DNA from 2 places in the Streptomyces sp. NPDC033229 genome. Region 2 is predicted to be linked to the other one. Evidence: riboswitches for the same ligand, from Rfam matches in the RefSeq annotation. Region 2 holds a riboswitch; the other holds the start of a gene.
What was found. Region 2 has a riboswitch for thiamine pyrophosphate ahead of thiO (glycine oxidase ThiO). Riboswitches for the same ligand answer to the same signal wherever they lie in the genome.

Region 1: it holds a riboswitch for thiamine pyrophosphate, as region 2 does, so the genes downstream of both, ACZ53N_RS07130 (thiamine ABC transporter substrate-binding protein) here and thiO (glycine oxidase ThiO) in region 2, are expected to answer to the same signal.

Annotation. Positions count from the first base shown of each region.
Region 1 covers NZ_JBVIQR010000005.1:132,086-146,455, forward strand. The annotation lists gene dprA (DNA-processing protein DprA) at 1-502, shown strand, start outside; gene whiG (RNA polymerase sigma factor WhiG) at 743-1,579, shown strand; gene ACZ53N_RS07090 (TetR/AcrR family transcriptional regulator) at 1,672-2,211, shown strand; partial or broken gene ACZ53N_RS07095 (peptidoglycan DD-metalloendopeptidase family protein) at 2,497-3,036, opposite strand; gene rpsB (30S ribosomal protein S2) at 3,351-4,232, shown strand; gene tsf (translation elongation factor Ts) at 4,328-5,164, shown strand; gene pyrH (UMP kinase) at 5,327-6,106, shown strand; gene frr (ribosome recycling factor) at 6,276-6,833, shown strand; gene ACZ53N_RS07120 (phosphatidate cytidylyltransferase) at 6,833-7,915, shown strand; gene rlmN (dual-specificity RNA methyltransferase RlmN) at 8,014-9,120, shown strand; TPP riboswitch at 9,159-9,264, shown strand; gene ACZ53N_RS07130 (thiamine ABC transporter substrate-binding protein) at 9,260-10,342, shown strand; gene ACZ53N_RS07135 (ABC transporter permease) at 10,414-12,027, shown strand; gene ACZ53N_RS07140 (ABC transporter ATP-binding protein) at 12,028-13,089, shown strand; gene ACZ53N_RS07145 (hypothetical protein) at 13,163-14,098, opposite strand; gene ACZ53N_RS07150 (LOG family protein) at 14,241-14,370, opposite strand, start outside.
Region 2 covers NZ_JBVIQR010000012.1:78,517-92,886, forward strand. The annotation lists gene metF (methylenetetrahydrofolate reductase [NAD(P)H]) at 1-676, opposite strand, end outside; gene thiE (thiamine phosphate synthase) at 834-1,499, opposite strand; gene ACZ53N_RS13525 (Rv2175c family DNA-binding protein) at 1,600-1,965, opposite strand; gene ACZ53N_RS13530 (NAD(P)/FAD-dependent oxidoreductase) at 2,183-3,352, opposite strand; TPP riboswitch at 3,581-3,692, shown strand; gene thiO (glycine oxidase ThiO) at 3,690-4,889, shown strand; gene thiS (sulfur carrier protein ThiS) at 4,886-5,125, shown strand; gene ACZ53N_RS13545 (thiazole synthase) at 5,135-5,929, shown strand; gene pknB (Stk1 family PASTA domain-containing Ser/Thr kinase) at 6,307-8,265, shown strand; gene ACZ53N_RS13555 (deoxyribonuclease IV) at 8,269-9,168, shown strand; gene ACZ53N_RS13560 (sulfite oxidase-like oxidoreductase) at 9,269-9,892, opposite strand; gene bfr (bacterioferritin) at 10,046-10,525, shown strand; gene ACZ53N_RS13570 ((2Fe-2S)-binding protein) at 10,527-10,781, opposite strand; gene ACZ53N_RS13575 (class II 3-deoxy-7-phosphoheptulonate synthase) at 10,921-12,270, opposite strand; gene ACZ53N_RS13580 (anthranilate synthase family protein) at 12,523-14,370, shown strand, end outside.

The DNA of each region.
Region 1 (14,370 bases), on a different contig from region 2:
CGCGTTGACCCGGGGGACGCTCGTGGTGGAGGCCGAATACCGCAGCGGATCCCTCGTCACGGCGCGCCACGCAAGGCGGCTCGGTCGGCACACCATGGGCGTTCCCGGTCCGGTCACGTCCGGACTGTCGGCCGGCGTGCACGAACTGCTGCGCGAGGAGGCGAGCCTGGTGACCGACGCCGACGAGGTCGTCGAGCTGGTCGGCGGCATCGGCGAGCTGGCGCCCGAGCGGCGCGGGCCGATCGTCGCCCGGGACCTGCTGGAGCCCGCGGCGGCCGGAGTGCTGGAAGCCCTGCCCGGACGGGGCGGCGGACGCCTGGACGGCATCGCCCGGGACGCGGCCCTGAGCCGGGACCGGACGCTCGCCGGACTCTACGAACTCCAGGCCCTGGGCTTCGTCGAACGCCGTGGTGACCTCTGGCAGTTGGCCGGGCCGCCGTCAACATCCGGCACCCCCAAGCCCCCCGGACGACGCCCGACCGTGCGGCGAGGCGGTACTTGACCTGGGGCGATCGGGTGAAAGGGTTAAGGCGATGACCGAGGCAGCCGATGCGGCGAGCTCTGTACGGCCGCCGTGCGACCAGGCGGCCGCCATGCCGGGGCGCGGGCGGCGGAGCATATCCGCGCATCACCGAAGGAGTTCCCTTCGCTCACCGCGACGCCCCAGTCACGCTACGCTCACGGGAATCCCGCCATTCGTACCCCTCGATCCACGTCACACCAGAACGGCTCAAGACGACGAATGCCCCAGCACACCTCCGGGTCCGACCGCGCGGCTGCGCCGCCCGCAGCTCGCGGCGCCGCGCGCCCTCCCGCGCCCTCGACGCTCGACGAGCTGTGGCGGTCGTACAAGGCCTCGGGCGACGAACGGCTGCGGGAGCAGTTGATCCTGCACTACTCGCCGCTGGTGAAGTACGTGGCGGGCCGGGTCAGCGTCGGTCTGCCGCCCAATGTGGAGCAGGCCGACTTCGTCTCCTCCGGGATCTTCGGGCTGATCGACGCCATCGAGAAGTTCGACCCCGCACGGGCCATCAAGTTCGAGACCTACGCCATCACCCGGATCCGGGGGGCGATGATCGACGAACTGCGCGCGCTGGACTGGATCCCGCGCTCGGTTCGGCAGAAAGCGCGTGCCGTCGAGCGTGCCTACGCCACGCTGGAGGCCCAGCTGCGCCGTACGCCCTCCGAGGCGGAGGTCGCCGCGGAGATGGGCATCGCGCTGGAGGAACTGCACGGCGTTTTCAGCCAGTTGTCCCTGGCCAACGTGGTGGCGCTGGAAGACCTGCTGCACGCCGGCGACGAGGGCGGCGAGCGGCTCAGCCTGATGGACACGCTGGAGGACACCGCCGCCGACGACCCGGTCGAGGTGGCCGAGGATCACGAGCTGCGCCGACTGCTGGCCCGTGCCATCAACACCCTCCCGGAGCGCGAGAAGACCGTCGTCACCCTGTACTACTACGAGGGCCTCACGCTGGCCGAGATCGGTCAGGTGCTCGGCGTCACCGAGAGCCGGGTCAGTCAGATCCACACCAAGTCGGTGCTCCAGCTGCGGGCCAAGCTGGCGGACGTCGGACGCTGAATCGTCCCTCCAGCGTCGTCCTCGACGGGGTAGGTCCGTAGAGTGGACGCGTGCCCAGGATTCGAGCGGCCTCCGTGGCCGAGCACCGGACGATGCAGCGCGGCGCCCTGCTGGACGCCGCCCGCTCCCTGCTGTCCGAAGGCGGTACGGAGGCGCTGACCTTCCCCGCCCTCGCCGAGCGCACCGGACTCGCGCGGTCCTCGGTCTATGAGTACTTCCGCTCGCGGGCGGCGGTGGTCGAGGAGCTGTGCGCCGTCGACTTCCCGGTCTGGGCGGCGGAGGTCGAAGCCGCCATGGACCGGGCGGACACGCCCGAGGCGAAGATCGAAGCGTATGTGCGACAGCAGCTCGCGCTCGTCGGCGACCGCCGTCACCGGGCCGTCGTCGCCATCTCGGCGGGCGAGCTGGACGCGGGTGCGCGCGAGAAGATCCGCGCCGCGCACGGCGGGCTGATCGCCATGGTCGTCGAGGCCCTCATGGGCCTCGGCCACGAGCAGCCCCGACTGGCCGCCATGCTCCTCCAGGGTGTGGTGGACGCCGCGGTCCGCCGGATCGAGCTGGGCGCCGCCGAGGAACCGCACCGGATCACCGAAGCGGCGGTCTCCATGGCCCTGCGCGGCGTCCGCGGCTGAGCCGCCCCCCTCCTTGGCCTTTTTGGCCTCCTTGGCTAGCCGGGCCCCTTCTTCCGTCCTTCCGGCTCCTGTGCCCCCTACGGCTCCCTCGGTGGCCGGCGCCCCGGATGGTGCCGGCATCGATACGGCGCTCGCGCCTCCCAAGGGAAGCGGCGGGAAGGCGCCGGTCAGCGGGAGCAGGCGGGACGGGGCGCGGCGGAGCATGTCCGGTGGCAGCAGGCTCAGCGGGTCGAGATAGGCCTCACCGCGCCGCAGCCCCCAGTGCAGACAGCCTCCCGAGGTAGGGGCACCTCCCACGCCGCTTCGGCAGTGGGAGAAGAACGACCCGCCCGCCAGGATGCCGATCACCTCTCCCGCCGCCACCCGGTCGCCCACCCGCGCCGTCGCCCGTACCGGCTCGTACGTGGTGCGCAGCGGGGGATCTCCGGTGCCGGACAGCTCCACCACCAGCACCGGGCGCCCCGCGACCGGGCCGGCGAAGGTGATCGTGCCCGGCGCCGCGGCCCGGACCGGCTGCCCGGCGGCGCCGGCGAGGTCCACCCCGCGGTGGCCCGCCCTCCAAGGCTCCGGAGGCGGGTCCCAGCCCCGCACGACCAGGGGCCGCGCCCCGCGCGCGCCGCTGACCGGCCAGGCCCGGTCGCCGGCCGCCCGCCCCGGGCCGCCGGCCGCCCGCCCCGGGTCCGCGGGCGCGGCGGCCCCGCCCGGCGGGGGCCGGCCGGCCGCTGGATACGTCGCCGAAACCGCGGCCGGAGCCGTGGCGCACAGGATGATGGCCGGCAGCGCCCAGAGGGCGAGGGCTCGCACGGCCGAGCCGAGTCGTCGCATGCCGTCACCGTCCCGCACTGCGCCGTCCGGTGGGGATCTTGACCCGGATCTGTGGACTACTCGCGGGTTGTGGACATCGCCGTCACCCGGGCCTTCACCGGTCCCGTACACTTCTCATGGCGATCCGGGTCACCGGATCGACTTCGCACGCCCCGCCACTGGCGCGTCAGTCCCTTTCGGGCAGCACGGTGGCCGTGTCTCTCGGTCCGTGGAACGGCTTCTCGCAAGAGTTCCCTCCGCGGCAGGCACGCCGGGGCGTCAGGAGCGGCGGCCGCCCGGCCGCCGTGGAACCGAGCAATACGAGGAGCGCGGCCATGGCCGTCGTCACGATGCGGGAGCTGCTGGAGAGCGGCGTCCACTTCGGTCACCAGACCCGTCGTTGGAACCCGAAGATGAAGCGTTTCATCTTCACGGAGCGCAACGGCATCTACATCATCGACCTGCTCCAGTCGCTGTCGTACATCGACCGCGCCTACGAGTTCGTCAAGGAGACCGTCGCGCACGGCGGCTCCATCATGTTCGTCGGTACGAAGAAGCAGGCCCAGGAGGCCATCGCCGAGCAGGCGACCCGCGTCGGGATGCCGTACGTCAACCAGCGCTGGCTGGGCGGCATGCTCACCAACTTCTCGACCGTCTACAAGCGCCTGCAGCGCCTGAAGGAGCTCGAGCTCATCGACTTCGAGGATGTGGCCGCGTCCGGCCTCACCAAGAAGGAGCTGCTCGTCCTCTCCCGCGAGAAGACCAAGCTCGAGAAGACCCTCGGCGGTATCCGCGAGATGCAGAAGGTGCCCAGCGCCGTCTGGATCGTGGACACCAAGAAGGAGCACATCGCCGTCGGTGAGGCGCGCAAGCTCCGCATCCCGGTCGTCGCGATCCTCGACACCAACTGCGACCCCGACGAGGTCGACTACAAGATCCCGGGTAACGACGACGCGATCCGTTCCGTCACGCTGCTCACCCGCGTGATCGCCGACGCCGTCGCCGAGGGCCTCATCGCCCGTTCCGGTGCCGCCACCGGTGACGCCAAGGCCGACAAGGCCGCCGGCGAGCCGCTGGCCGAGTGGGAGCGCGACCTGCTCGAGGGCGACAAGAAGTCCGACGAGGCCGAGAAGCCGGCCGAGGCCGCTGCCGAGGCCCCCGCCGAGGCTGCTGCCGAGGCCCCCGAGGCCCCGGCCGCGGACGCCGAGCAGGCCTGACCACTCAGTCGCGGTAGATGACGGGGTCGGCGCGAGACGCGCCGCCCCCGTCGTGCACCGTAGTCACAACGACTTTCGAGAAGAGATTCACGAAAATGGCGAACTTCACCGCCGCTGACGTCAAGAAGCTCCGTGAGCTCACCGGCGCCGGCATGATGGACTGCAAGAAGGCGCTGGACGAGGCCGAGGGCAACGTCGAGAAGGCCGTCGAGATCGTTCGCGTCAAGGGCCTGAAGGGCGTGGCCAAGCGCGAGAGCCGCACCACCTCCAACGGTGCCGTCGTCTCCGTCATCGCCGACGACAACACCTCCGGTGTGATCGTCGAGCTGAAGTGCGAGACCGACTTCGTCGCCAAGGGTGACAAGTTCGTCACCGTCGCCGACGCGCTCGCCGCCCACGTCGCCAAGACGGCCCCGGCCGACATCGAGGCGCTCATGGCGTCCGAGATCGAGTCCGGCAAGACCGTCCAGGCGTTCGTGGACGAGGCCAACGCCACCCTCGGTGAGAAGATCGTCGTGGACCGCTTCGCGCAGTTCGCCGACGGCTTCGTCTTCGCGTACATGCACCGCACGGCCGCTGACCTGCCGCCGCAGGTCGGTGTCCTCGTCGAGCTCGACAAGGAGAACGCCGAGGTCGCCAAGGACGTCGCGCAGCACATCGCCGCGTTCGCGCCGAAGTTCCTCTCCCGCGAGGAGATCCCGGCCGACGTCGTCGACAACGAGCGCCGCGTCGCCGAGGCCACCGCTCGCGAGGAGGGCAAGCCCGAGGCTGCCCTGCCGAAGATCGTCGAGGGTCGCGTCACCGGCTTCTTCAAGGAGAGCGTGCTGCTGGACCAGCCGTTCGCCAAGGACAACAAGAAGACCGTCCAGAAGATCCTGGACGAGGCCGGTGTCACGCTGAAGCGCTTCTCGCGCATCCGCGTCGGCGCCTGAGCCGTCAGCAGGACGCGAATGACCTGCGACCCGCTAGGGTCGTACGCAGCCGCCCGTCCACCGGCCGGCCGCTGATGTGACGAGGAGGCCATTGCCGTACAGGGATCTGATAAGGACCCATCCGGCAATGGCCTTCTTCGTATGTGCACGAGGAGATCTCCAATGAATCAGGGTGCGGACGCCCCACAGGCCGCCGACGACGAGAGCACCGACCACGGCAAGCGCCGTCGGTTCATGCTGAAACTGTCCGGCGAGGCCTTCGCCGGCGGCGGAGGGCTCGGCGTCGACCCCGATGTCGTGCACGCCATCGCCCGGGAGATCGCGGCGGTCGTCCGCGAGGGCTACGAGATCGCCGTCGTCATCGGCGGCGGCAACTTCTTCCGCGGCGCCGAGCTGCAGCAGCGCGGCATGGACCGGGCCCGCTCGGACTACATGGGCATGCTCGGCACGGTCATGAACTGCCTCGCCCTCCAGGACTTCCTGGTCAAGGAAGGCATCGAGACGCGGGTGCAGACCGGCATCACCATGGGACAGGTCGCCGAGCCGTTCATCCCGCTGCGCGCCGTGCGCCACCTGGAGAAGGGCCGCGTCGTGATCTTCGGCGCCGGCATGGGCATGCCCTACTTCTCCACCGACACCACCGCCGCCCAGCGCGCCCTGGAGATCCACGCCGAGGCGATCCTGATGGGCAAGAACGGTGTCGACGGGGTCTACGACTCCGACCCGAAGAAGAACCCCGACGCGGTGAAGTTCGACGCCCTCGAATACGGCGAGGTCCTCTCCCGCGGCCTCAAGGTCGCCGACGCCACCGCCATCACCCTGTGCATGGACAACAAGCTGCCGATCCTCGTCTTCGAACTGCTCGCCGAGGGCAACATCGGCCGCGCGGTCAAGGGTGAGAAGATCGGCACGCTGGTGAGCGACCAGAGCACGCGGGCCTGACGGGCTCGCACAACCGCCCGTACCGGCCAGGTGCCGGTCCGGGCGGCAACTCCGGGCCGCGGGAAGACCTCGGCACGGGGATGGACAACTGCCTGCCGGTCGGACACCGTGCAGGAGAAGACGCGCGCAGGGGCGAGGCTCTGCTTACTGATAACACCAGGAGCAAGTGGTGATCGAAGAGATCCTCCTCGAGGCCGAGGAGAAGATGGAGAAGGCCGTCGTGGTCGCCAAGGAGGACTTCGCGGCGATCCGCACGGGGCGTGCGCACCCGGCGATGTTCAACAAGATCGTGGCGGACTACTACGGTGCGCTGACGCCCATCAACCAGCTGGCGTCGTTCTCGGTTCCCGAGCCGCGCATGGCCGTGGTGACCCCGTTCGACAAGAGCGCGCTGCGCAACATCGAGCAGGCCATCCGCGACTCCGACCTGGGCGTCAACCCCAGTAACGACGGCAACATCATCCGGGTGACCTTCCCGGAGCTGACGCAGGAGCGCCGCAAGGAGTTCGTCAAGGTCGCCAAGACCAAGGCCGAGGACTCCAAGATCTCGATCCGCTCCATCCGCCGCAAGGCCAAGGAGCTCCTCGACAAGCTCGTCAAGGACAAGGAGTCCGGCGAGGACGAGGTGCGCCGCGCGGAGAAGGAGCTCGACGACACCACCCAGAAGTACGTCGCTCAGGTGGACGAGCTGCTCAAGCACAAGGAATCCGAGCTCCTCGAGGTCTGATGAACGACGCATCCTGGGGGGCCCCGCCGCGCGTCGGCTCTTGGGGGTCCACCGACCAGGGACCCGCCGGTACGGCGGGTCCTGTGCACGAGGCGGCCTACGCGGCGCAGACTCGCCCCATGCCCATCGTGCCCGACGCAGGCGGAGACCAGGACGACCGTGATCAGGGGGCCGCTGACTTCGGCGGCCCCCTGTTCCGCGATGAACAGGAGCCCGACATCCGGCCGCAGGAGCCTGCTGCCCCCCAGACGGCGAACGCGGCGAAGAAGAGCGCCGGGCGCGATCTGCGGGCAGCGATAGGGGTGGGTATCGGCCTCGGCGCCGTCATCCTCGCCTCCCTGTTCATCTACAAGCCCGTCTTCCTCGGGGTCATCGTGGTGGCCGTGGTCGTCGGGCTGTGGGAGCTGACCTCCAGGCTGGCCGAGAAGAAGGCCATCCGGGCACCTCTGGTGCCGCTCGCGGTCGGCGGCGCCGCCATGGTCGTCGCCGGCTTCGTGAACGGCGCCGAGGGCGCGTGGGTGGCCATGGCCTTCACCGCGCTCGCGGTGCTCGTGTGGCGCATGACGGAGCCGCCGGAGGACTATCTCCGCGATGTCACGGCGGGTATCTTCGCGGCCTTCTACGTGCCGTTCCTCGCCACCTTCGTGGCGCTGATGCTGGCCGCGGACGACGGTGCCTGGAGGGTGCTGACCTTCCTGGTGCTCACGGTGGTCAGCGACACCGGCGCCTACGCGGTGGGCTGGCGGTTCGGCAAGAAGAAGCTCGCTCCGCGCATCAGCCCCGGCAAGACCCGGGAGGGGCTGCTCGGCGCGGTGGCGTTCGCCATGGTGGCGGGCGCGCTGTGCACGCACTTCCTGATCGACGGGGGAGCGTGGTGGCAGGGCCTGCTGCTGGGCCTCGCGGTCGCGGTCAGTGCCACGCTGGGTGATCTCGGCGAGTCGATGATCAAGCGGGACCTGGGCATCAAGGACATGGGCGCCCTGCTGCCGGGCCACGGCGGGATCATGGACCGGCTGGATTCGCTGCTGCCGACCGCCCCGGTGGTGTGGCTGCTGCTGGTCGTCTTCGTCGGCAGCACCTGAGTCGCGACAGGGGTCCTACCTGCGGTTTCTTCGGTGAGGGGTGCGTTGTCCACAGGGCGGCGGGCCCCTCTCCGTATGTCTGCGACACTGGTAGGACCATGCCTGCACCTGGAGAACTCACTTTCGTCGCGCCGCGCGGGGCCAAGAAGCCCCCGCGGCACCTTGCCGACCTCACCCCCGCCGAGCGCCGCGAGGCCGTCGCCGCGATCGGCGAGAAGCCGTTCCGTGCGAAGCAGCTGTCCCAGCACTACTTCGCCCGCTACGCGCACGACCCGGCGGCATGGACGGACATCCCGGCGGCGGCCCGCGAGAAGCTCGCGGCCGAGCTGCTGCCCGAGCTGATGAGCGTCGTCAGGCACATCTCGTGCGACAGCGACACCACCCGCAAGACCCTGTGGCGACTGCACGACGGCACGCTGGTCGAGTCCGTGCTCATGCGTTACCCCGACCGGGTCACCATGTGCATCAGCTCCCAGGCCGGCTGCGGCATGAACTGCCCGTTCTGCGCCACCGGTCAGGCCGGGCTGGACCGCAATCTGTCGACCGCCGAGATCGTGCACCAGATCGTCGACGGCATGCGCGCCCTGCGCGACGGCGAGGTGCCCGGCGGCCCGGCGCGGCTGTCCAACATCGTCTTCATGGGCATGGGCGAGCCGCTCGCCAACTACAAGCGCGTCGTCGGCGCGATCCGCCGTCTCACCGACCCCGAGCCGGACGGCCTCGGGCTCTCGCAGCGCGGCATCACCGTCTCCACCGTCGGCCTGGTGCCCGCGATGCTGCGCTTCGCCGACGAGGGCTTCAAGTGCCGTCTCGCGGTCTCCCTGCACGCGCCGGACGACGAGTTGCGCGACACCCTGGTGCCGGTCAACACCCGCTGGAAGGTCCGCGAGGTTCTCGACGCCGCCTGGGAGTACGCGGAGAAGTCCGGTCGCCGGATCTCCATCGAGTACGCCCTGATCCGGGACATCAACGACCAGGCGTGGCGTGGTGACCTGCTCGGCCGGCTCCTCAAGGGCAAGCGCGTGCACGTCAACCTCATCCCGCTCAACCCCACCCCGGGGTCGAAGTGGACCGCGTCCCGCCCGGAGGACGAGCGGGCGTTCGTCCAGGCCATCGCCGCGCACGGCGTGCCCGTCACGGTCCGTGACACGCGCGGCCAGGAGATCGACGGAGCGTGCGGTCAGCTCGCCGCCGCCGAGCGCTGATACTGTCCACTCGCCCAGGCGAACACCTCGCACAAATGAACATCCGACAGGGGAGCGCGCAGAGCGCTGAGAGTGCGGCACAGGCCGCAGACCCTCGGACCTGATCCGGGTCATACCGGCGTAGGGAGTCAACCCACTCATGAACACCACCTTCCGGCGTGCCGTCGGCGCGGCCGTCATCGCCGCGCTCGGCGTCCCCGTGCTGGCCGCCTGCGGCGGCTCGGACGACTCCGGCTCCGGCTCGAAGACCGTCACGCTCGTCTCGCACGACTCCTTCGCCGCGTCGGACGCGGTGCTCAAGGAGTTCACGCGGGCCACCGGGTACAAGGTCAAGGTGCTCAAGAGCGGGGACGCCGGGACGGCCGTCAACCAGGCCGTCCTCTCCAAGAACCACCCGCAGGGCGACGTCTTCTTCGGCGTCGACAACACCCTCCTGTCTCGGGCGCTCGACAACGGCCTGTTCGCCCCGTACGAGGCCAAGGGCCTGGACCGGGTCCCCAAGGAGCTGCAGGCCGACGCCGGCCAGCACCGGGTCACGCCCGTCGACTTCGGCGACATCTGCGTGAACTACGACCGCGCGTACTTCGCCGGCCACAAGCTCAGCCCGCCGGCGTCCTTCGACGACCTGATCAAGCCGGAGTACAAGAACCTCCTGGTCACCGAGAACGCGGCGACCTCGTCCCCCGGGCTCGCCTTCCAGCTGGGCACCGTCGCCAAGTACGGCGACGCCGGCTGGCAGGACTACTGGAAGAAGCTCAAGGCCAATGGCGTCGAGGTCGTGGACGGCTGGGAGCAGGCGTACAACGACCGCTTCTCCGGTTCCGCCGCGGGCAAGAAGGCCAAGGGCGACAAGCCGCTCGTCGTCTCCTACGCCTCCAGCCCGCCCGCCGAGGTGCTCGGCGTGAAGCCGCTGCCCAAGGAGGGGCCGACCGGCGTCGCGACGGGCACCTGCTTCCGGCAGACCGAGTTCGCCGGGCTGCTGAAGGGCGCGAAGAACACCAAGGGCGGTGAGGCTCTGATCGACTTCCTGCTGGGCAAGAAGTTCCAGGAGGACATGCCGCTCCAGATGTTCGTCAACCCGGCGAACCGGGACGCCGCGCTGCCCGAGGAATTCACCAGGTTCGGTGCCAAGATCACCGATCCCGCGACCCTCGCCCCGGAGAAGATCGCCAAGAACCGCGACCAGTGGGTCAAGGCATGGTCCTCGCTCGTCCTGAAGTAGACGACCCGAAGCGACACGTCCCGAAGCGACCGAAGAGGCTCTCCCGGCAGACGGCGGTCCGGCTCGGCCTGATGGCCCTGCCGGTCGCCTTCTTCGCCCTGTTCTTCGCCTACCCGGTCTCCGCCATCGTGGCCCGGGGACTCAAGGACGGCGGACGGTGGCAGTTCGCCCGCGTCACAGAGGTACTCGGCGACGAGCGGATCGGCCACGTCCTGTGGTTCACCACCTGGCAGGCCCTCGCGTCCACGGCCCTGACCCTGGCCCTTGCCCTCCCCGGCGCCTATGTCTTCGCCCGCTTCGACTTCCCCGGCAAGCAGCTGCTGCGGGCGGTGGTCACTGTCCCCTTCGTCCTGCCGACCGTCGTGGTCGGCTCGGCCTTCCTGGCGCTGCTCGGACGCGGCGGACTGCTGGACGAGCTGTGGGGGATGCGCCTGGACACCACGGTCTGGGCGATCCTCCTGGCCCATGTGTTCTTCAACTACGCCGTCGTCGTACGGACCGTCGGCGGCCTCTGGGCACAGCTCGACCCCCGCCAGGAGGAGGCGGCCCGGGTGCTGGGCGCCGGGCGCCTCGCCGCCTGGCGCCGGGTGACGTTGCCGGCGCTCGCGCCCGCCGTGGCCGCCGCCGCCCTCATGGTCTTCCTCTTCACCTTCACCTCCTTCGGCGTGGTCCAGATCCTCGGCGGCCCCCGCTACGCCACCCTGGAAGTGGAGATCTACCAGCAGACCGCGCGGCTGCTCGACCTGCCGACGGCCGCCGTGCTCACCCTCGTGCAGTTCCTGGCCGTGGCCGTACTGCTGGGGGTGCACGCGTGGACGGTGCGGCGGCGGGAATCCGCGCTGAAACTGGTCGACGCGGCCCACACCTCCCGCCGCCCGCGGGGGGCGGCCCAATGGGCGCTCCTGGCGTCGGTGCTGGCCGTGGTGGCGCTGCTGATCCTGGTGCCGCTCGTCGTGCTCGTCCTGCGCTCCTTCGAGGGGCCCGACGGTTACGGATTGGCCTTCTACCGCGCCCTGGCCTCGGCGGACGACAACGGCGGCACCTTCGTCGTCGCCCCTCTGGAAGCCATCGGCAACTCCCTGGCCTACGCGCTGGCCGCCACCGGCATCGCCGTCGTCGTGGGCGGCCTCGCCGCCGCCGCGCTGACCCGGCGGGCGGGACGGCTCGTACGGGGCTTCGACGCCCTGCTCATGCTGCCGCTGGGCACCTCCGCGGTGACCGTCGGCTTCGGCTTCCTGATCACCCTGGACGAGCCGCCGCTGGATCTGCGCTCGTCCTGGATCCTGGTCCCGCTGGCACAGGCCCTGGTGGGCGTGCCCTTCGTCGTCCGGATCATGCTCCCCGTGCTGCGCGCGGTGGACGCGCGGCTGCGCGAGGCGGCCGCGGTGCTCGGGGCGTCACCGCTGCGCGCGTGGCGCGAGGTGGACCTGCCGCTGGTCGGGCGGGCCCTGGCGGTGGCGGCGGGGTTCGCGTTCGCCGTGTCGCTGGGCGAGTTCGGGGCGACCGTCTTCATCGCCCGGCCCGACAACCCCACCCTGCCGGTGGCCGTTGCCCGGCTGCTCGGCCGCCCCGGGGAAATCAACTACGGCCAGGCCATGGCCCTCAGCACGATCCTGATGCTGGTGTGCGCGGCGGCGCTGCTGGTACTGGAGCGCGTGCGCACCGACCGTTCGGGAGAGTTCTAGATGTACCGGCTGCGACAGGATCTGCTGCGCCTGGACAGCGTCACGGTCCGCTTCGGCGGGCGCACGGCCCTGGACGCGGTGGACCTTCAGGTCGCCGAGCACGAGACGGTGTGTGTCCTCGGGCCGAGCGGCAGCGGGAAGTCCACGCTGCTGCGGGTCGTCGCGGGGCTGCAGCACGCGGACGCCGGGCGGGTCTTCCTCTCCGGTGCCGACCAGGGCCAGGTGCCCGTCCATCGGCGCGGGGTGGGCCTGATGTTCCAGGACCACCAGCTCTTCCCGCAGCGGGACGTCGGCGGCAATGTCGGCTTCGGGCTGCGGATGCGCAAGGTCGGGCGCGCGGAGACGGAGCGCCGCGTCGCGGAGCTGCTCGACATGGTGGGCCTGCCGGGCGCGCAGCGGCGGTCCGTCGCGGCGCTGTCCGGTGGCGAGCAGCAGCGGGTGGCCCTGGCGAGGGCGCTCGCGCCACGGCCGCGGCTGCTGATGCTCGACGAACCGCTGGGACAGCTCGACCGGAGCCTGCGCGAGCGCCTCGTGGTCGAGCTGCGGCAGCTCTTCGGCCGGCTGGGCACCACGGTGCTGGCCGTCACCCACGACCAGGGGGAGGCCTTCGCGCTCGCCGACCGGGTGGTGGTGATGCGTGAGGGGCGGATCGCGCAGGCCGGGACGCCGCTGGAGGTGTGGCAGCGGCCGGCGTCGGAGTTCGTGGCCCGCTTCCTCGGCTTCGACAACGTGGTCGAGGCGACGGTCGGCGGTGAGCGCGCCGACACCGTGTGGGGGAGTGTGCCGGTGCCGACGGGGACGCGGCAGGGCCCGTGCAGGCTGCTCGTACGCCCCGCCGGGGTGCGGCTGCTGCCCGCGGGGGAGGGGCTGCCGTGCACCGTCACCGGCCGGACGTTCCGGGGCGACCATGTCGTGGTGCTGCTGCGGCCCCCGAACGGGCCGGAGCTGGAGGCGGCGTGCGAACTGCGGGGCGCCCCACAGCCGGACGCCCACGTGGGCGTCGGCTTCGATGTGAACGACGTGGTGGTGCTCTCTCCCGCCGAGGACGGCTCCGCCGCCTGAGCCCGAACGGGAGAGCCCCCCGCACCGTCGCCAAGGACAGTGCGGGGGGCTCTCCCGTGGACGGTGGCGGCCCTCAGCCCGTTTTCGTCGGGGCCGGTGCGAGGTCCCGTGCCCCGGCTTCGGACTCCGGCACCACCACGCTCTCCGGTTCGCCGTACCAGGCGACCGCGACCGCGCCCGCCACGGCCAGCAGGAAGCCCGCGACGGCCATCCAGGCGAGGCCGTCACGGGAGGTGTCGCCGAGCATCAGCACGCCGATGAGGCCGGGCAGGACGGTCTCGCCGACGACCAGGGCGGCCGTGGCACCGTTGACCGAGCCGATCTGCAGGGCGACCGTGTGCAGGTACATGCCGATGGTGCCCGATATGAGGATGGCGTAGAGCGCCGGGTCCGCGATCAGCGTGGGCAGGTCGAACGGGTCGATGCCGTCGAGGATGCGCACGCCCACGCCGATGGCGCCGAAGCCGAGTCCGGACAGCAGACCGGCGAGGATCGCGGACTTCGAGCCCAGCAGACGGACGGCGATCGTGCCGCCGATCATCAGCACCAGCGAGATGATCAGCAGCCACCAGTGGGTGGAGCGCGCGGTGTCGCCGCTGCCCTCGTGGCCCGCGGCGGTCGCCAGCAGCACCAGCGCAGAGCAGACGACACCGATCGACAGCCACTCGGGCTTGGTCAGCCGGATGCCCAGGAGCTTGATGCTCAGTACGGCGGTGACGACGAGGTTGGCGCTGATGACGGTCTGGGAGAGGAACAGCGGCAGCATGCGAGCGGCCAGCGCGCCGAGTCCGAAACCGAGGAAGTCCAACACCGTACCGACCATGAACTCCCAGGTCACCGCGGCCTTGGCGGTGGAGGAGAGGCTGGGGCCGCCATGCTGCGTCGTACCCGTCGTGGAGGCCGCCGCGGCCTCCCGGCGGGCCGATTTGCGCGATCCCACGGCTTGCAGGACCGAGCCTGTGCCGTAACAGGCCGAGGCCGCGACAGCCGTCAGAAGGCCGATGATCACCAATAGCTCCGTTCGCCTGATAAACCGTCGTGCTCCTGAAGCAGACGCGTTTTTCGGCGTGGAAGTTGCCTTGGGTCAAGAAATAGTCAAGGACTTGTTGTGCGCGGGGGCGCCGCGGGCCGCCGGTGGCCGCGCCCGCCGCTCACCGTGACCCCGCCGTGAGCCGCGCCAGCGCCGCCGGTGCCTCGTCGACCGAGTCGACCAGCGCGATGCGTCCGGCCATCGGCCGTCCGGCCGCCAGCGCCTCCAGCAGGGGCCAGGCCGGGAGCTCG
Region 2 (14,370 bases):
CATTCGTGACGGGCATGATTTCCGGGATGATCGGGGTGTCGCATCCCGCCGCCGCGACGCGGTCACGCAGCCGCAGATAGTCCTCGGGGTAGAAGAACATCTGGGTGATGGCGAAATCCGCACCCGCGCGACACTTGTCCACGAAGTGCCGGATATCGGTTTCCCAGTCGGTGGAGCGCGGGTGCATCTCGGGGAACGCCGCGACGCCGACGCAGAAGTCGCCGGACTCCTTGATGAGCCGCACCAGGTCGGCGGCGTGGTCGATGCCCTTCGGGTGCCGCACCCAGTCGCCCATGGGGTCGCCGGGCGGGTCGCCGCGCAGGGCGAGCATGTTACGGATGCCGACGTCGGCGTACTGGCCGATGACGTTGCGGAGTTCGGCCGTGGAGTGGTTGACCGCCGTCAGATGCGCGACGGGGGTGAGGGTGGTGTCGGTCGCGATGCGCTCGGTCGCCCGCACGGTGCCCTCACGGGAGGAGCCGCCCGCGCCGTAGGTCACGGAGACGAATGTGGGTGCGACGGCCTCGATGCGGCGAATGGCGTTCCACAGCGTCCGCTCGCCCTTCTCGGTCTTCGGGGCCGCGAACTCGAACGAATACGAGCGCTCGCCGCGGGCGAGTAGCTCACGCACCGTGTGCGCATGGTCTGTCCTGGTGGAAGCAGTGCCAAGGGCCATACCGGCAAGTTAACCAGCGGTCCGACGGAGGCCCCAACCATCTTTTTCGATATGCCCTTTTCGCCCGACCACTGTCCACACCTTGGACATTCCATGGAAATATCGTGGGCGCTCCATGACCCTTCGCCGGTCGCGCTGCTGGTCACACCCCGTGGGGTTACCCGGCGTAATCGCGCACGCGCTTCGCGAGCCGGGCCGCGGCCTCGCCCGGATCGTCCGCCTCGGTGATGGCGCGCACCACGACGACCCGCCGGGCGCCGGCCTCGAGCACCTCGTCCAGATTGCCGGCGTCGATGCCGCCGATGGCGAACCAGGGCCGCCCGGGCCCCTCGGTCTCCAGGGCCGCGGCGTAGCGCACCAGATCGAGGCCGGGGGCGTGCCGGCCGGGCTTGGTCGGGGTCGGCCAGCAGGGGCCGGTGCAGAAGTAGTCGACGCCGGGCTCGACGGCCGCGGCGGCCACCTCCGCCTCGGCGTGGGTGGAGCGGCCGATCAGCACGTCGTCGCCGAGGACGGCCCGCGCGGCCGGCACCGGAAGATCGCCCTGGCCCAGGTGGAGGACGTCGGAGCGGATGGCGTGCGCGACGTCGGCGCGGTCGTTCACCGCGAGGAGCCTGCCGTGCCGACGGGCCGCCTCGGCGAAGACGGCGAGGTGCTCCAGCTCCTCCCCCGCCTCCATGCCCTTGTCGCGCAGTTGGATGATGTCGACGCCTCCGTCACCGAGCACGGCGTCCAGGAACTCCGGCAGGTCGCCCTGGCGCTTGCGGGCGTCGGTGCACAGATAGAGCCGGGCGTCGGCGAGCCGCTCGCGTGCGGTGACGGACATGTCGTGGGTCCCCCCGGGTCGGCGGCGTACGGGCACGGGAGGCTCCCGTGCCCGTACGCCGGACGGTTTTCACTTCGCGTCTACGGCGCCTTCGGGCGCGTCAGACGGCGAGCGCCTGGGCGCGGCGCTTCACCTCCGTGCCACGATTCTCGCGCAGCGCCTGCGCGGGGGTCCCGGGCAGGGTCGGGTCCGGGGTGAACAGCCACTCCAGCATTTCCTCGTCGCTGAAGCCGTCGTCCCGCAGCAGCGTCAGGGTCCCGGCCAGGCCCTTGACGACCTTGCCCTCGCCGACGAAGTCGGCGGGCACCTGGAGCACTCGGTTCTCGCCACGGCGCACGGCGATCAGCTGGCCTTCCTTGACCAGCTGCCGGACGCGCGTCACCTCGACATCGAGAATTTCGGCGATGTCGGGGAGGTTGAGCCAGGCGGGGACGAGAGCATCAATCTTTGCGTCAATCTCGGTCACGGGACAAGCCTGCCATCTAGGACTGACAGTGGGTAGCCGGGTTGACCCGAGCCGCGTCCGGAACCGTCCTCCTCGATCGCCGGACGGGCTTGTTCTGGCTGAGCTCAGTCAAAAACAAGCCCTTCCGGCGATCGAGGACGCGCCCGCAGGGCGCTCGCCGCCGCGGGCGGCACAGACGGCCCGCGGCCGAAGATCCGCCCGGCAGGCGAACGGCACGTCAAAGAGCGGCGGACTTCAGCGGCACGGACGCGTCCGCGGCCTTCGCACGGTCGATGGCCGCGCCCCGCTCGATGAGCTTGCGCCCCTGGGCCAGGTCGCGGGGGCGGCCCACGGCGAGCAGGGCCACCAGGACGCCCGCGCGCAGCCAGCACACCGTCCAGGCGGCGCCGTCGGGGTCGCCACGCCACAGGAGCTCGTCGGCGGCCGCGTGGTGGCCCGCGTACTGCACGAAGCGGCCGAACTGCTCGGACCAGAAGTAGGGCACCGGGTCGTAGACCGGGCTCTCGGCCGGGCCGTGGACGATGTTCGCGGCAACGGTCCGGGGGCCCTGGAGGGCGTTGTCCCAGTGGTGCACGAGCAGCCGCTCGCCGTAGCGGGCGGAGGGGAAGGACGCGCAGTCGCCGACGGCATAGACGTCGGGCAGGGACGTGCGCAGCCGGTCGTCGGTGACGACGGAGTGGTCCGCCGCGAGTGCGATGCCCGAACCGGCCAGCCAGCCCGTCGCGGGCCGCGCCCCGATGCCGACGACCACCGCGTCCGCCGCGAGCCGGGTGCCGTCGGCCAGCAGCACCGCGCCCGGTTCCACGGCGGCCACGCGCGCGCCGGTCAGCAGCCGGGCTCCGCTGTCGGCGTACCACCGGGACATGTGGACGGCGACCTCGGGTGGCATGGCGCCCGCCAGCGGCAGCTCGGCGGCCTCCACGACCGTCACCCGGCAGCCCGCCTCGCGCGCGGCGGTCGCGAACTCCGCGCCGATCCAGCCCGCGCCGACGGCCACGACGTCGTGCTGCCGGGCCAGCACCGGGCGCAGCCGCTCGGCGTCGTCGAGGGTGCGCAGCAGGTGCACCCCGGGCACGTCCTCGCTGCCGGGCAGGGCGAGGGGCTCGGCGCCGGTGGCGATGACCAGCACGTCGTACGGCACGGGCCCGTTCCCGGTCTCCAGCAGGTGCTCGTCGGCGCGCAGGCCGGTGACCTCCCGCCCGAGTTCGAGCTCTATGCCGAGCGACTCGAAGTCCACCTCGAAGGCCGACCCCTCCGCCTTGCCGAGCAGGACGGCCTTGGAGAGCGGCGGCCGGTCGTACGGCTGGTGGGGCTCGGCGCCCAGAACGGAGATCGCGCCGCGCCAGCCCTGCTCGCGCAGGGCGACGGCGGTCTGCACCCCGGCCATCCCGGCGCCGACGATGACGATCCGCTGCTCGGTGGAGGTCTTCGCTGCTTTCCCGTGCTCGCTCACCCGATCACTGTAGGGCTGCGGCCGGGCCGTACCGGAGCACCGGGTGCGGAGACCTCTGACACAGCGTCACGATGTTTGGCCGCCGGAGGCCGCGGAACGGTACGAGGCTCCCCGTCCGGCCGCCCTTCCGGTCGTTTCGCGGCGCGTACTAGGGTGGCGGTGCAAAGCACTCGCGGGAGCCCGGACGACCGGGCTGAGAGGGAGGCTGGACGGCCTCCGACCGTACGAACCTGATCCGGGTCATGCCGGCGAAGGGAGGGGCTGGACGCCCATGCACGCGTCTTCCACCATGTCTCCAGGCCGGGGCACGCCGTCGGACACCGTCTGCGACGTGCTCGTCGTCGGCGGCGGTGTCATCGGTCTCGTCACGGCGTGGCGCGCGGCGCAGCGCGGTCTGCGCACGGTCGTCGCGGACCCCGCGCCCGGCGGCGGCGCGGCGCTGGTCGCGGCGGGCATGCTCGCCGCCGTGACAGAGCTGCACCACGGCGAGCAGCGGCTGCTCGCCCTGAATCTGGCCTCCGCGCGGCGCTATCCGGCGTTCACGGCCGAGCTGGAGGAGGCGAGCGGCCAGGACACCGGCTATCGCGCCTGCGGCACGCTCGCCGTCGCCCTCGACGCCGACGACCGCGCCCATCTGCGCGAGCTGCACGCCCTCCAGCAGCGGTCCGGCCTGGACTCGCAGTGGCTGTCGGGGCGCGAGTGCCGTCGGCTGGAGCCGATGCTCGCGCCGGGGGTGAGCGGCGGTCTGCGGGTGGACGGCGACCACCAGACCGATCCCCGGCGACTCGCGAAGGCCCTGCTCATCGCCTGTGAGCGGGCCGGGGTGCGCTTCCACCGGGCGGAGGCCGTCCGCGTCGACGTCACGGGGGAGCGCGCCACCGGGGCGGAGCTCGCCGACGGCACCCGGGTCGCCGCCGGGGCGACCGTGCTCGCCGCGGGCAGCCACAGCGGCCGTCTCGCGGGGCTCCCCGAGCACGTCCTGCCCCCGGTCCGCCCGGTCAAGGGCCAGATCCTGCGGTTGCGGGTGCCCGGCCCGTACGCGCCCTTCCTCTCCCGGACCGTACGGGCGGTCGTCCGCGGCGGCCCCGTCTATCTGGTGCCGCGCGAGAACGGCGAGCTGGTCGTCGGCGCCACGACGGAGGAGCTCGGCTGGGACACCACCGTCACCGCCGGCGGGGTGTACGAGCTGCTGCGCGACGCCCACGAGCTGGTGCCCGGCATCACCGAGCTGCCCCTGGTCGAGACCCGCGCCGGGCTGCGTCCCGGCTCCCCCGACAACGCTCCCCTGCTCGGCCCGACCGAGCTGCCCGGCCTGCTCACGGCCACCGGCCACCACCGCAACGGCATCCTGCTCACCCCGCTCACCGGCGAGGTGATGGCCGAGGTGCTGACCACCGGACGGCTGCCCGAGACGGCCCTGCCCTTCTCCCCCCGACGCTTCTCGAACGCGCTCCAGGAGCTGCCCGCATGAACCCCACCGATCCCACCGACAGCCCCGAGGCCAACGTCGGCATCCACGTCAACGGCGAGCGCCGCGAGGTGCCCCGGGGGCTGACCCTCGACGGCCTCGTGACGGCCCTCACCACCGCGCGCGCGGGCGTCGCCGCCGCCGTCAACGAGACCGTCGTCCCCCGCGGCCAGTGGCCCGCCACGACGCTCGGCGACGGCGACCGCGTCGAGGTCCTCACCGCCGTGCAGGGGGGCTGATCCGCACCGATGGCAGACGATCTGCTCACCATCGCGGGCACGGCGTTCTCCTCCCGGCTGATCATGGGTACGGGCGGGGCGCCCAGCCTCGACGTGCTGGAGCGCGCGCTGCTCGCCTCCGGCACCGAGCTGACCACGGTCGCCATGCGCCGGCTGGACGCCGGTGTGCGGGGCTCGGTGCTCTCCGTCCTGGAGAAGCACGACATCCGCGTCCTGCCGAACACGGCGGGCTGCTTCACCGCCGGCGAGGCGGTCCTCACCGCGCGGCTGGCCCGGGAGGCGCTCGGCACGGACTGGGTCAAGCTCGAAGTGATCGCCGACGAGCGCACCCTGCTGCCGGACCCCATCGAGCTGCTGGACGCCGCCGAGATCCTGGTGGACGACGGCTTCACCGTCCTGCCGTACACCAACGACGACCCGGTCCTCGCCCGCAAGCTGGAGGACATCGGCTGCGCCGCGATCATGCCCCTGGGCTCGCCCATCGGCTCCGGCCTCGGCATCCGCAACCCGCACAACTTCCAGCTGATCACCGAGCGCGCCCAGGTCCCGGTGATCCTCGACGCGGGCGCGGGCACGGCGTCCGACGCGGCGCTGGCGATGGAGCTGGGGTGCGCGGCGGTGATGCTCGCCTCGGCCGTGACCCGCGCCCAGGAGCCGGTCCTGATGGCGGAGGCCATGCGCCACGCGGTGCAGGCGGGCCGCCTGGCCCACCGAGCGGGCCGCATCCCCCGCCGCCACTTCGCCGAGGCGTCTTCTCCCGCGGAGGGCTTGGCGGATTTCGACCCGGAGCGGCCGGCGTTCTAGGACGTGTCCGGCGGCTCTTCGGCCGCGGGCCGTCCTTGCCGCCTGCGGCGGCGAGCGCCCTGCGGGCGCGGGGGGGGGGGGGGGGGGGGGGGGGGGGGGGGGGGGGGGAAGGGGGGGGGGGGGGGGGGGAAGGGGGGGGGGGGGAGCCCCCTGTGGTCTCTCCCCCAAACGCGGGATGGGTTGAAATAAACCCTTTCCGGCGTTGGAGGACACCGCCGCGCAGCGGTGGTGCGCACGACACGGCCGCGCCGTACACGACAACGGCACCCCGAATAGGCAGGGGCAGCAGCCTGCCCAATGTCACCGTTCGGCTGCGGATCCCCGCCGCAGGCGCACCGCGTTCGACCTGCTCGTCGTGGCTCGTAGACTCGTATGCCGTGGATACGACCCTGGGGGACCCGCTCGTCGGGCACGTGCTCGACAGCCGCTACCGCGTCGAGGCGCGGATCGCCGTCGGTGGCATGGCCACGGTCTACCGGGCCGTCGACACCCGGCTCGACCGTGTGCTCGCGCTGAAGGTGATGCATCCCGGCCTCGCCGCCGACGAGGCCTTCGTGGAGCGCTTCATCCGTGAGGCCAAGTCCGTGGCACGGCTCGACCACCCCAATGTGGTGGGCGTTTTCGACCAGGGCACCGACGGCGCCTACGTCTATCTGGCGATGGAGTACGTGGCCGGATGCACGCTGCGCGACGTGCTGCGCGAGCGCAAGGCCCTCCAGCCGCGTGCCGCGCTCGACATCGCGGAGCCCGTGCTGGCCGCGCTCGGCGCCGCGCATCTGGCCGGGCTGGTGCACCGGGACATGAAGCCGGAGAACGTGCTGATCGGCGACGACGGCCGGGTCAAGGTCGCCGACTTCGGGCTCGTGCGGGCCGTCGACACCAACACCACGACCAACAGCGGCTCCGTGCTCGGCACCGTGTCCTATCTCGCGCCCGAGCAGCTGGAGCACGGCACCGCCGACACCCGCGCGGACGTCTACGCCTGTGGCGTCGTCCTCTACGAGATGCTCACCGGCGCCAAGCCGCACACCGGCAGCACCCCCGCGCAGGTCCTCTACCGCCACCTCCACGAGGACGTGCCGCCGCCGTCGGCGGCCGTCCCGGAGCTGGCGGCCGAGCTGGACGCCCTCGTGGCCGCCGCGACCGCGCGCGACCCGCGGTTGCGACCGGCCGACGCGATCGCGCTGCTGGGGCTGCTCCGCGGGGTGCGCGAGAGCCTGTCCGACGAGCAGCTCGACATGGTGCCGCCGCGGGCCGCGGTCGACGGCCGCGACGCGGAGCCGGGCCCGGACCACGTCGGTTCCGAGGACCGTACGAGCGTGATCCCGCGGACCGCCGCGGCACCGCCCGCGCCCGCCCCTGACGATCAGCTCAACCACACCACGCGACTGGACCACGTGCCCGCGCCGCCGCCCCCGCCGGGCGCCGCGCCACGCGCGGACCGGCCACGGCCCCGGTGGGGGCTGATCGCCGTGCTCGCCGCCGTGCTGCTGGTGCTGGCGGGCTCGGGGGTCTGGTACATCAACTCCGGCCAGTTCACGAAGGTCCCGGCCGTCCTGGACATGACGCGGGAGAAGGCCGAGCAGGAGCTGCGCGGAGCAGGCCTCGGGGTGAAGGTCAAGGAGGAGGTCAGCGACACGATCGAGCGCGGTCATGTCATCTCCACCGACCCCGGGCCGGGCGGACGCATCCGCAACACGGGCAAGGTGACGATCGTCCTGTCCAAGGGCCCCGCCCGGGCCGAGGTGCCCAATGTCGTGGGCATGCCCTTCGGTGCCGCGAAGCGGAAGATCGAGGCCGCGGGGCTGACGGTCGGCGAGATCGGCCGGCAGTTCAGCGGTGAGACCCCGCAGGACGCGGTGCTCGCGACCGACCCGCAGCCGGGCGTGGAGCGCCGGCCGGGCACGGCCGTCGCCCTGACCGTCAGCAAGGGCGAGGCACTGGACGTGCCGGATGTGAGCGGGCTGTCCATCGGCGACGCCACCTCCGCGCTGGAGGGCCGCGGTTTCAAGGTCAAGGTCGCGGACGACCCCGTCTTCTCCGACAAGGAGAAGGGCGCGGTGGCCGGCCAGTCCCCCGCCAGGGGCGAGCAGGCGGCCAAGGGCGACACCGTCACCATCACGGTCTCCAAGGGCAAGGAGATGGTCGAGGTCCCCGACGTCACCGGTCGCAGCGAGGCCGACGCCAAGAGGGCGCTGACGGCCGCGGGCTTCGCGGTGAAGGTGGACCGGCCGTTCCTCTTCCCCCGGGACTCGGTCGAGGGTCAGTCGGTCAAGGGCGGCGACAAGGCCCCCAAGGGCGACACCATCACCATCCGCCTCAAGGGCGGTCTCTGAGCCATGACCGAGGCCATGAACGAACTCCTGTCCGCGCGCACCCGTAACCCCGTCGGCGGCCACATCCCGGTGGCCGGCGGGCTGGCCAAGGTCGGTCTGCCGTACGCCCGGGAGATGGGCGCCGAGGCCGTGCAGGTCTTCGTCGCCAATCCGCGCGGCTGGGCGACCCCGTCCGGCAACGCCCGGCAGGACGAGGAATTCCGCGCCGCCTGCGCGGCCGAGTCCCTCCCCGTCTTCGTCCACGCCCCCTACCTGATCAACTTCGGGTCGCACACCGAGGCGACGGCGGAGAAGTCCGTGGAGTCGATGCGGCACTCGCTGCGCCGGGGGCGGGCGATCGGGGCGCTCGGCGTCGTCGTGCACACCGGTTCGGCGACCGGCGGCCGACCGCGCCGCGAGGCCCTGGCGCAGGTCCACGAGCGGCTGCTGCCGCTGCTGGACGAGCTGACCCATGACGACGACCCGTGGCTGCTGCTGGAGCCGACGGCCGGTCAGGGCGCCTCGCTCTGCTCACTGGTGGCGGATCTCGGGCCGTACTTCGAGGCGCTGGAGCACCACCCGAAGCTCGGGGTCTGCCTGGACACCTGCCATGTCTTCGCGGCGGGTCACGACCTCGCCGAGACCGGCGGGATGAAGCAGACGCTCGACGAACTGGTCTCCGTCGTGGGCGAGGGCCGGCTGCGGCTGATCCACGCGAACGACTCCCAGGAGGCCGTCGGCGCGCACCGGGACCGGCACGAGAACATCGGTTCCGGCCATATCGGCGCCGAGCCCTTCGCGGAGCTGTTCACGCATCCGGCGACCGAGGGGGTGCCGCTGACGATCGAGACGCCGGGCGGCAAGGAGGGGCACGCCGCGGATGTGGCGCGGCTGAAGGAACTACGGGACGGCTGCGCCTGCTAGGCCGCGTCCGGTGGAACATGCTCGCGGGACACCGCGGGCCGTGTCGTCCGCACCACCGCTGCGCGGCGGTGTCCTCAAACACCGGACGGGCTGGAAAACGTCACAGCTCCGGGCCGTCGCCGGGTTCCTCCTGGTAGGAGTAGCGCTGCTCGCGCCAGGGGTCGCCGACGTTGTGATAACCGCGCTCTTCCCAGAAACCCCGGCGGTCGGCGGTCATGTATTCGACGCCTCGCACCCATTTCGGGCCCTTCCAGGCATACAGGTGCGGTACGACGAGCCGGACCGGGAAGCCGTGCTCGGCGGTGAGCGGTTCGCCGTCCTTGTGGGTGGCGAAAATGGTCTGCTCGGCAGTGAAATCGGCAAGCCGGAGATTTGAGCTGAAACCGTACTCGGCCCACACCATCACATGCGTGACCTCGGGTGCGGGCGGTGCGAGTTCGAGGATGGTCCGGGCCGAAACACCACCCCATTCGGCGCCGAGCATGCTGTACTTCGTGACGCAGTGCAGATCCGCGACGACCGTCGAATACGGCAGGGCGGAGAAGTCCTCATGGTTCCAGCAGTGCTTGTCACCGTCGGCGGTCGAGCCGAAGACGCGGAACTCCCAGCGGTCGGCCTTGAACTTCGGCACCGGTCCGTAGTGCGTCACCGGCCAGCCGCGCTGGAGACGCTGCCCCGGAGGCAGCTGAAGATGTTCCCCCTTGCGGCTTTCCGACTGACCCATGGGTCCATGGTGTCAGACCTTCCGGTGTGGTGATGACCAGGGGTTCCGCTATTGGGGCAACTCCCACTAAGTGTGCACTTACTGGACGGTTTCGAGGGGCGGTGCGAGGATGCGGCCTACCTGCCAGTCATCCTCTTGGAAGGAGCCTCTGCAATGCAGGGCGACCCCGAGGTCATCGAATTTCTCAATGAGCAGCTGACTGCCGAGCTGACGGCCATCAACCAGTACTTCCTGCACGCGAAGATGCAGGAGAACTTCGGCTGGCCCAAGCTCGCGAAGCACACCCGGGCCGAGTCGTTCGACGAGATGAAGCACGCGGAGATCCTGACCGACCGGATCCTGTTCCTGGACGGGCTGCCGAACTACCAGCGGCTCTTCCATGTCCGGATCGGGCAGACGGTGACGGAGATGTTCCAGGCCGACCGGCAGGTGGAGGTCGAGGCCATCGACCGTCTCAAGCGCGGTGTGGAGGTCATGCGGGCCAAGGGCGACATCACCTCGGCGAACATCTTCGAGTCGATCCTCGAGGACGAGGAGAGCCACATCGACTATCTCGACACCCAGCTGGACCTGGTCGAGAAGCTCGGCGAGCCGCTGTACCTCGCGCAGCTGATCGAGCAGCCGGACAGCTGAGTCAGGCCGCCTGCGCCTCGGGTATCGCGGTCAGCCCGGCGCCGAGCGCCTCCGGGTCGCCCTGATCGGCGAGCTCCCGGCGGGGGCACGCGCCACGCCCCAGGATGCCCTGGATGCGGCGGACGCAGCTGCCGCAGTCGGTGCCGGCCTTGCTCACGGAGGCTATCTGGCGGGGGGTGCACGCCCCGCGGTCCGCGTGCTCGCGCACCTGCTGCTCGGTGATCCCGAAGCATGAGCAGACGTACACGCGGTTCACCGCCTCACCGGGTTGATCAATAAGGTTACCCTTACCTTACCCGGCCCGGTCGGGGATTAACAACGCAGTGGGGCGCGGATCACTTCGATCCGCGCCCCACTGTTCGTTCCGCCGGGTTTTTCTCCCGGCCCACCGGTTCTTACTGGTCCCGGTACATTTCCGCGACCAGGAACGCCAGGTCCAGGGACTGGCTGCGGTTGAGGCGCGGGTCGCACGCCGTCTCGTAGCGCTGGTGCAGATCGTCGACGAAGATCTCGTCGCCGCCGCCCACGCACTCCGTGACGTCGTCGCCGGTCAGCTCGACGTGGATGCCGCCCGGGTGGGTGCCGAGGCCCTTGTGGACCTCGAAGAAGCCCTTGACCTCGTCGAGCACGTCGTCGAAGCGGCGGGTCTTGTGGCCCGAGGCCGCCTCGAAGGTGTTGCCGTGCATCGGGTCGCTGATCCAGACGACCTGCGCACCGGACGCCGTGACCTTCTCGACCAGCGTCGGGAGCTTGTCCCGGATCTTGTCGGCACCCATACGGGTGATGAAGGTGAGCCGGCCCGGCTCGCGCTCGGGGTCGAGCCGCTCGATGAGCGTCAGCGCGTCCTCGGGCGTCGTCGTCGGGCCGAGCTTCACACCGATCGGGTTGCGGATCTTCGACGCGAACTCGATGTGCGCGCCGTCGAGCTGCCGGGTGCGCTCACCGATCCACACCATGTGGCCCGAGACGTCGTACAGATCGCCGGTGCGCGAGTCGACACGGGTCAGCGCCGACTCGTAGTCGAGGACGAGCGCCTCGTGCGACGAGAAGAACTCGACCGTCTTGAACTCCTCCGGGTCCACCCCGCAGGCGTTCATGAAGTTCATCGCGCGGTCGATCTCGCGGGCGAGCGCCTCGTAGCGCTGCCCGGAGGGGGACGACTTCACGAAGTCCTGGTTCCAGGCGTGCACCTGGCGCAGGTCCGCGTAGCCGCCGGTGGTGAAGGCGCGGACCAGGTTCAGGGTGGAGGCGGAGGCGTTGTACATCCGCTTCAGCCGCTGCGGGTCCGGCGTACGGGCTTCCGGGGTGAAGGCGAAGCCGTTGACGGAGTCGCCGCGGTAGGTCGGCAGGGTCACGCCGTCGCGGGTCTCGGTCGGCTTCGAACGGGGCTTGCTGTACTGGCCGGCGATGCGGCCCACCTTCACGACGGGCACCGACCCGGCGTAGGTCAGCACCGCGCCCATCTGCAGGAGCGTCTTCAGCTTGTTGCGGATCTGGTCGGCGCCGACGGCGTCGAAGGCCTCGGCGCAGTCGCCGCCCTGGAGCAGGAACGCCTCACCACGGGCGACGGCTCCCAGACGGTGACGCAGCTGGTCGCACTCGCCCGCGAAGACGAGCGGCGGATAGGACTCGAGCTCGGCGATCACATCGCGCAGAGCCTCTTGATCCGGCCAGTCGGGCTGCTGCGCCGCGGGCAGGGAGCGCCAGGTGTTGCCACCGGCGTGGAGTTCAGCGTTCACGGTCACACTCCAACATTACGGGGTCGATGCATCTGTCCATCGGCCGGGACCGACATCTGAGACGGTCCCTACTCGGATGTCGGGCTTCCGGTAGGGTGCACAGCATGTTCGCGCCGATGACCCAGAACTGGTGGTGGACCGCTCTCAGGCGGCCCACTGATCGCGCGTAGCAGCACACTCACCGCGAAGGCCGCCCCGAGGGGCGGCCTTCCGTGTTCCACGGGCCGTTCCCTCCGCTCACCGGAAGGAACTCCTCAGATGCCCGACACCTCCGCTCTCCTCGCACGGCTGACCGACCCCGCCTGCCCGCCCTTCGCCCTGCTGCGCCGCCGCACCCCCGGCCGCCCGGGTGCGGGAGCCGACCGCGTCGAGCTGCTGCTCGGCCCGGTGGGCGAGGCCGGGCGCCTCACCGACATTCCCCTGCCGTCCGGTGCCCCCGCCGGGGGCGGCCCCGCGCACGACGCGCTCGCGCTCGTGCCGTTCCGGCAGATCCGCGAGCGCGGCTTCGAGGTCACCGACGACGGGACCCCGCTGCTGGTGCTGCGGCCCGAGGAGTCGTACGAGCTGCCGCTCGCCGAGGTCCTCGCCGCGCTGCCCGCGCACGAGGTGCGGGTCGACGGCGGGGCCTTCGACGTGAGCGACGAGGAGTACGCGCGGATCGTCGAACGGGTCATCGAGGACGAGATCGGAACGGGCGAAGGGGCCAATTTCGTCATCCGGCGGACCTTCGAGGGCGAGATCCACGGCTTCGGGGCGGCCGACGCGCTGGCCCTCTTCCGGCGGCTGCTGGCCGGCGAGCGCGGCGCGTACTGGACGTACGTCGTGCACACGGGCGACCGGACGCTGGTGGGGGCGAGCCCCGAGGTGCACGTCCGGATGTCGGGCGGAACGGTCGTGATGAACCCGATCAGCGGCACCTACCGCTACCCCGCCGAGGGCCCCACGCCCGAGGGACTGCTGGCCTTCCTGCACGACCGCAAGGAGGTGGAGGAGCTGTCCATGGTGGTGGACGAGGAGCTGAAGATGATGTGCACGGTCGGCGACATGGGGGGCGTGGTGGTCGGCCCCCGGCTCAAGGAGATGTCCCATCTCGCGCACACCGAGTACGAGCTGCGCGGGCGCTCCTCGCTGGACGTGCGGGACGTGCTGCGGGAGACGATGTTCGCGGCGACCGTGACCGGCTCGCCGGTGCAGAACGCCTGCCGGGTCATCGGGCGGTACGAACCGGCGGGGCGCGGCTACTACGCGGGGGCGCTCGCCCTCATCGGCCGGGACGCGGCGGGCGCGCAGACCCTCGACTCCCCGATCCTCATCCGGACCGCCGACATCGACCGGCGCGGCCGGCTGCGGGTCGCGGTCGGCGCCACGCTCGTGCGTCACTCCGACCCGGCCGGCGAGGTCGCCGAGACGCACGCCAAGGCCGCCGGCGTGCTCGCGGCGCTCGGTGTCCGCGACACGCGGGGCTCCGCGCCCGCGGGGCCCCGGGCCCCGCTCGGTGACGACCCCCGGGTACGCGCCGCGCTCGACGCCCGGCGCGCGGACCTGGCGCCGTTCTGGCTGCGCATGCAGACCACGTCGTCGACGGCGAAACTGTCGGGGCACGCGCTCGTCGTCGACGGCGAGGACACCTTCACGGCGATGCTGGCGCATCTGCTGCGCACCTCGGGGCTGACCGTCAGCGTGCGCCGCTACGACGAGCCGGGCCTGCGGGACGCGGCGCTGCGCCACGAGGGGCCCGTGGTGCTGGGGCCGGGCCCCGGCGACCCCTCGGACGCGGCCGACCCCAAGATGCGGCTGCTGCGCACCCTGGCGGCGGACCTGCTGCGGGAGCACCGGCACGGGGTGCTGGGGGTGTGCCTGGGCCATGAGCTGATCGCGGCGGAGCTGGGCATGGACATCGTCCGCAAGACGGACCCGGCCCAGGGCGCGCAGCAGCGGATCGACTTCTTCGGGCGCCCGGAGACGGTCGGCTTCTACAACACGTTCACGGCGCGCTGCACGGACACGGCCCGGGAAGAGCTGGCGATGCACCGGGTGGAGGTCAGCCGGGACGCCTCCGGCGAGGTGCACGCGCTGCGCGGCACCGGCTTCGCGGGGGTGCAGTTC